2 regions of the Streptomyces sp. NPDC093252 genome follow, and region 1 is predicted to be linked to the other one. Evidence: riboswitches for the same ligand, from Rfam matches in the RefSeq annotation. Region 1 holds a riboswitch; the other holds the start of a gene.
What was found. A riboswitch is a leader RNA that binds a small molecule or an ion and turns the genes downstream of it on or off. The one in region 1 is predicted to bind cobalamin.

Region 2: linked by a shared signal. The riboswitch ahead of AB0O01_RS22895 (ribonucleoside-diphosphate reductase subunit alpha) and the one ahead of AB0O01_RS02680 (ABC transporter substrate-binding protein) in region 1 are both predicted to bind cobalamin.

The regions. Positions count from the first base shown of each region.
Region 1 is NZ_JBFBEM010000001.1:655,375-658,863, forward strand. Features, by position in the region: gene AB0O01_RS02670 (MFS transporter) at 1-838, shown strand, start outside; gene AB0O01_RS02675 (class I SAM-dependent methyltransferase) at 835-1,584, shown strand; cobalamin riboswitch at 1,674-1,800, shown strand; gene AB0O01_RS02680 (ABC transporter substrate-binding protein) at 1,897-2,907, shown strand; gene AB0O01_RS02685 (iron ABC transporter permease) at 2,910-3,489, shown strand, end outside.
Region 2 is NZ_JBFBEM010000010.1:333,808-337,296, reverse strand. Features, by position in the region: gene AB0O01_RS22910 (GntR family transcriptional regulator) at 1-342, shown strand, start outside; gene AB0O01_RS22905 (XRE family transcriptional regulator) at 339-932, shown strand; gene AB0O01_RS22900 (GNAT family N-acetyltransferase) at 1,075-1,596, shown strand; cobalamin riboswitch at 1,642-1,795, shown strand; gene AB0O01_RS22895 (ribonucleoside-diphosphate reductase subunit alpha) at 1,905-3,489, shown strand, end outside.

The DNA.
Region 1 (3,489 bases):
GTTCGTCGCGGTGACCGCGCTGTTCGCGCTGGTCACCCTCGGGCACACGCGGCTCCCCGCGGTCGGCGAGGGGCGGCCGGGCGGGGTGCCGGGCGGGCTCCTGACCGGGATCGCGGCCCTCCCCTTCGCCGCCAACGTCCTCGCCTTCTACCTCTACTTCCACTTCCAGCACTTCCTGGCGGTGTACGCGGTCGAGCGGGCGTCGACCGAGTTCTACAGCCTGGTGCTGCTGCTGTGCTTCGCCCTGGTGATCGTCGTCCAGCCGCTCGCGTCGGACCTGATCCGCCGGATGCCGTACGCGCTCGCCCTCGCGGTCGGGTTCGCCGGGCTGGCGGGCGGGCTCGCGGTGCTGGCGGTCGGCAGCCGTCCGGCGCTGCTGGCGGGCGGGGCACTGATCACGCTGGGCGACATCGTGCTGTTCCTCAAGAACGACCTGGAGGCGCTGGCCCGCAGCCCACGCTCCGACGCGGTGGTCTTCGGCCAGCAGCGGCTGGCGGCCGGGCTCGGCGCGGGCGCGAGCGGGGTGGTCGGCGGCCAGCTCTACGGACTCGGCGAACAGGCCGGGAACCCTGGCGCGTTCTGGCTGCTGGCCGCCGCCCAGTGCCTGCTGCTGCCCCCGCTCCTGCTGACCCTGCGCCGCCGCCCCCGGCCCACCGGGGCGATCCCCACCCCCACCAAGGGGACCCGGGCCCCCGCCACGGCCCAGGAGGCCCAGACCCCCTCCCCCACCAAGGGGACCCGGACCCAGGAGACCCGGACCCAGGAGATCCAGGCCCAGGAGACCCGGGCCCAGGGGACCGAGTCCCCCACCCCCACCAAGGAGACCGAACCCTCATGACCCGGACCGGCGGCTTCCAGGACGACGACTTCTGGTCGGAGTTCCATGACTTCCTCTTCTCCGAACAGCGCCGCACCCAGGCCGCCGAACTCGTCGCGGACTCCCCGCTGCTGGCCTTCCCGCCCGGCTCGCGCGTCCTGGACCTGTGCTGCGGTGCCGGGGTGTTCACCGTGCCGCTGGCCCTGGCCGGTCACGCCGTGACCGGGGTGGACCGCAGCGCGCCCCTGCTGGACCGGGCCCGCGCGCGGGCGGCGGAGGCGGGCGCCGAGGTCACCCATGTCCGTGCCGACGCCCGCGCGTACTCCGCGCCCGGCGCCTTCGACGTCGTCCTCAATCTGTTCACCTCGTTCGGCTACTTCGAGGACCCGGCGGACAACGCGCGGGTGCTGCGCACCCTGTACGACTGCCTGGTGCCGGGCGGCACGCTGGTGCTGGACCTCGCGGGCAAGGAACTGCTGGCCCGCCGGGTGACGCCGCCGAAGGTGGTGCGGCGCGGGGAGGATCTGATGGTGCAGACGGACACCGTGCTGGACGACTGGGCGCGGCTGCGCAGCGACTGGGTGCTGGTGCGGGGCGAGCGGGTGACGCGGGCGACCCTGGTGTGGTTCGTGTACAGCGCGGTGGAGCTGCGGCGGCTGGCCGAGGAGGCCGGGTTCGGCCGGGTGGAGATCTTCGGCGGCTTCGACGGCCGCCCTTACGACGAGGAGGCGGAGCGGCTGGTGCTGCGGGCGGTCCGCGAGGCGTAAGGGGTCCGGTGGGGCGCGGGGTGTGACATGCCCGACCTTTGACCAGGGCCGGACGGAACGTAGGATCACGAGGTCAACACCGCGACGGGAATCAGGAAGCCGGTGCGAGTCCGGCACGGTCCCGCCACTGTGACCGGGGAGTGCACCCTTCGGCATGCCACTGCGCGCGGCGCGGGAAGGCGGGGGGAGAACGTCGATCCGGGAGTCAGGACACTGGCCTGTCGCGGGCCCGTTCCGAGGAGCGCGGACTCCCCAGGAGGCTTCACCGTGTACGACGGCCCGTTCCGTCCCCCGCTGTCCACCCCTGCCCGTATGCCTGCCCGTATGCCCGCCCGGGTCGCGGCGCTCGCCCTGTCGGCGGTGCTGCTCGCCACCGGCTGCGGCGCCTCCGGCGAGCAGGCCACCGATCCGAAACCGTCCGGCACCTCGGCCGCTTCGGCCGCCGGTTTCCCCCTCACCGTCGAGAACTGCGGGGTGACGACGACCTACGACGCGCCGCCCGAGCGGGTCGTCACCATCCACCAGCACCCGGCGGAACTGCTGCTCGCGCTGGGCCTGAAGGACCGGATGGCCGGCACCGCGTTCCCCGACTCGGCGGTGCTGCCCGAACTGCGGGCCGACTTCGAGGCGATCCCGGAACTGGCCGAGAAGGAACCGTCGTTCGAGACGGTCCTGGAGGCCGAACCCGACCTGGTCTACGGCGGCTACGGCAGCGCCTTCGCCGACAACGAGGGCCGCTCCCGGAAGGCGTTCACCGACGCGGGCATCGACACCTACCTCAACCGCGAGTACTGCGCCGAGAACCAGTCGGTGACCATGAAGGACACCTACGACGAGATCCGCACCGTCGGCGACATCTTCGGGGTGCCGGAGCGGGCGGACGACCTGATAGCCGAGCTGGAGGGCCGGGTGGCGAAGGCGACCGCGGCCGTGCGGGGCGCGGATCCGGTGCCGGTGTTCGTGTACGACAGCGGCGACAAGTCGGCGTTCACGGCGGGCGGCAAGGGGCTGGGCAGCGAGCTGATCCGGCTGGCGGGCGGCGAGAACGTCTTCGCCGACCTGGACGAGGTCTTCGGGGACGTCTCCTGGGAGCAGGTCGTCGAGCGCAGGCCCGAGGTCATCGCGATCTACGACTACGCCGGGGCCGGGAGCGTCGAGCGGAAGAAGGAGTTCCTGCTGGCGCAGCCCGCCCTCGCGGACGTACCGGCCATCAAGAACCGGCGCTTCACGGTGCTGCCGCTGACCGCCGCCCTGGTCGGCATCCGGTCGGCGTACGCGGTCGAGGACCTGGCGCCCGCGCTGCACCCGGAGCGCTTCGAGTGACGGTGCCCGTCGCCGACCGGGCCGGGGCGACGGGGCGGCGGCTGACCCTCGCCGGGACGCTGCTCGCCCTCACCCTGCTCCTGCTGGTCTCCCTGACGGCGGGGCTGGCGATCGGCTCGGTGCGGGTCCCGCCGGGGCAGGTGTGGGGGATCGTCACCCACGCGCTGGGCGCGGGCTGGGTCGAGCCGGACTGGTCCGGGGCCCGGGAGACCATCGTGCTGGACGTGCGGGCGCCGCGGGTGCTGCTGGGCGCGGTGGTCGGCGCGGGGCTCGCGGTGGTGGGAACGGCGATGCAGGCCCTGCTGCGCAATCCGCTGGCCGAGCCCTATCTCCTCGGGGTGTCCTCGGGGGCGTCGCTGGGGGCGGTCATGGTGATCGTGTTCGGACTGACCGTGCTGGGGCCGGTGTCGCTGTCGGGGGCGGCCTTCGCGGGCGCCCTGGGGTCACTGCTGCTGGTGTACGCCACCGCCCGCACCGGCGGCCGGATCACCTCCGTACGGCTGGTGCTGGCCGGGGTGGCCATCGCGGCGGTGCTCACCGCGGCGATGAATCTGCTGCTGCTCACCGCCGACCGGGGCAACC
Region 2 (3,489 bases), on a different contig from region 1:
GGCGACGGTCAGCCGGTCCAGCTCTCCGAGTCGTGGGAGCCCATGGCGATCACGGACGGCACTCCTGTCGTGCTCCCCGAGATGGGTCCGCTCGCGGGCATGGGCGTGGTCGAGCGCATGAGGTCCATCGGCGTCGTCATCGACACCGCCGTCGAGATCCCACGCCCCGGCCGGGCCACCCAGGAACAGGCCAACCTGCTCGGCATCAGCCTCGGTGACCTGCTGCTCACGATCGAGCGCACCTACTACGACACGGACGGACGCCCCGTCGAGACGGCGGACATCGTCGTGCCGGATGTGCGCTGGGAAGTCGCGTACGAGTTCGGGGTCGACCGGCCATGAGGAGGGCACGGAGCCTGCCCAGGGTGGCCAGGGACCGCATCAAGACCGGCGCCGACCGGGAGATCCTCCAGACCTACCCCTACCGGTCCGCCGCACCTTCCTCGCTCTGGGGTGAGCTGGCTGACAGAGCCACCCGGGACATCTTCCTCGCGGGCTACACCAACTACTTCTTCTTCACCTCCGTCCCGGCGTTCCCGGAAACCCTGCGCCGCAAGGTCGCCTCCGGGGTCCGGGTCCGGTTCCTGGTCGGTGATCCCGAGGGGGAGGTCACCCGGCAGCGCGAGGCCGTCGAGGACACCGCCCTGAGCGTCTCCACCCGCATCCGCATCACCCTGGAGCACCTCCAGCGGCTCGGCACCTCGGAAGGGCTGGAGTTGCGCCACTCGGCGGCCGAGGACGCCGTGAACCATGTCAGCCTCAGCGTCTTCCGCTTCGACGACGACCTCCTCGTCACGCCCCACCTCGCCCGCCTCGTCGGCCACGACTCACCCCTCCTGCATCTGCGCCCGCACGGCGACGGAGGCATGGCCGACCGGTTCCGGGAGCACGCAGAGGAACTGTGGTCACGGGCACGTCCAGCCACCCTCTAAACGCCGCCACCCTCATCCCCCTCAGGGGCGCTGGGGGTACCCCCTCTGGGGGAGGAACTGCGCGACCAGCCCACCACCACCCGCACCCGACACCCCCACCCCCACCCCAGAACCCCGCGCCCCCACCCCCCAAACTCACCCCATGACCACCCGCATCAGACCCGCCACCCCCACCGAATACCCCCACCTGGGCACCCTCGTAGCCGACACCTACCTCACCGAGGGCTACCTCGACTTCGGCCCCGACGACCCCTACCTCCCCGTCCTCAAGGACGTCGCCGCCCGAGCCGCCCACGCCGAGATCCTCGTCGCCGAGGCCCCCGACGGGCTCACCGACCTCCCCGACGGCATCGCCGGCACCGTGACCTTCGTCCCACGCGGAGCGACCCCCATGGCCGACATCGCGACCGGCGACGAGGCGGAGATCCGGATGCTCGCCGTCGCCCCCAAGGCGCGCGGACACGGCATCGGCGAAGCCCTCGTCCGCGCCTGCGTCACCCGCGCCGCCGGCGCCCACCGCATCGTGCTGTCCACGCAGAGCGAGATGCACGCCGCCCACCGCCTCTACGAACGGCTCGGTTTCGTCCGCACCCCGCACCGGGACTGGAGTCCCGTCCCGCACCTGGACGACCTCACTCTCCTCACCTATGAGTTGACACTCTGAAACCACCGCGACACAACATCTGGGGGTGACACGACAGCCGGGCACTACATGTATGCTCATGCTCGCTGTCGCCGCAGGGGAATCCGGTGCGAATCCGGAACTGTCCCGCAACGGTGTACTTGTGCGTATTCGCGGAGCCATTCAGCCCCGTGTCCCGCCATGGTCAGTCCGAGGACCTGCCGACAGCGCGCCCGGCCACCCGGCCCGGGTGCCATGACGTCCGGGCCTCGTGGAATGGGCCGGTGGACGCGGCGCGCGGCACACACCCGCGCTCGTGAGTCACCGCCCCCTGCCCTCCCCGAGGCCCCGTGCCGAGCGAGGGAGAGCCCCACGTGACGATCGCGCCAGCAGACCCGGCTTCAGCAGCCACCCCCGCAGCCGTCCCCGGAGTCACTCCCGCAACCGTCCCCGGAGCCACTCCCACCCCGGACCCCGACACCCCCGGCACCACCCTCCTCCGCACCCTCACCGGCCTCACCGCCGACCTCCCCGACGCCGACCCCGGCCGGGTCGCCGCCGCCGCGCTGCGGGGCCGTTCCGCCCGTGCGGACGAGACGGAGCTGCGGGAGCTGGCGACCGAGGCCGCCGCCGGGCTGATCTCCGAGGACCCCGCCTACTCCCGCCTCGCCGCCCGGCTGCTGACCCTCTCCATCGCCGCCGAGGCCGCCTCCCAGGGCGTGACCTCCTTCACCGGCTCCGTGGCCACCGGCCACCGCGAGAGACTCATCGCCGACCGCACCCACGCCTTCGTACAGGCGCACGCCACCCACCTCGACGCGCTCATCGACCCCACCGCCGACGACCGCTTCGGCTACTTCGGCCTCCGTACCCTCCACAGCCGTTATCTCCTCCGCCACCCCATCACCCGCAAGGTGATCGAGACCCCCCAGCACTTCCTGCTGCGGGTCGCCGCCGGGCTCGCGGAGGACGGGAGTGCCCGCGCGCTGGACGAGGTGACGGCGCTGTACGGGCTGATGAGCCGGCTGGACTACCTCCCCTCCTCCCCCACCCTCTTCAACTCCGGCACGCGCCACCCGCAGATGTCGTCCTGCTATCTGCTCGACTCTCCCAAGGACGAGCTGGACTCCATCTACGACCGCTACCACCAGGTCGCCCGGCTCTCCAAGCACGCCGGTGGCATCGGGCTGTCGTACTCCCGGATCCGGTCGCGCGGTTCGCTGATCCGGGGGACGAACGGGCACTCCAACGGGATCGTGCCGTTCCTGAAGACCCTCGACGCGTCCGTGGCCGCCGTGAACCAGGGCGGGCGGCGCAAGGGCGCGGCGGCGGTGTATCTGGAGACCTGGCACTCCGACATCGAGGAGTTCCTGGAGCTGCGCGACAACACCGGTGAGGACGCCCGCCGGACGCACAATCTCAACCTCGCCCACTGGGTGCCGGACGAGTTCATGCGGCGGGTCGGGGACGATGGGATCTGGTCGCTGTTCTCCCCGGCCGATGTACCGGAGCTGGTCGATCTGTGGGGGGAGGAGTTCGACGCGGCCTACCGCGCCGCCGAGGCCAAGGGGCTGGCCCGTAAGACCCTCCCCGCCCGCGAGCTGTACGGGCGGATGATGCGGACCCTCGCGCAGACCGGCAACGGCTGGATGACCTTCAAGGACGCCGCCAACCGCACCGCCAACCAGACCGCCGAGCCCGGCCAGGTCATCCACTCCTCCAACCTCTGCACGGAGATCCTGGAGGTCACGGACGACGGGGAGACGGCCGTCTGCAATCTGGGGTCGGTCAATCTCGGCGCCTTCGTCGATCAGGGCAGGCCGGACGGCATCGACTGGGAGCGGCTGGACGAGACCGTCCGCACCGCCGTGACCTTCCTCGACCGGGTCGTGGACATCAACTTCTACCCGACCGAGCAGGCGGGCCGCTCCAACT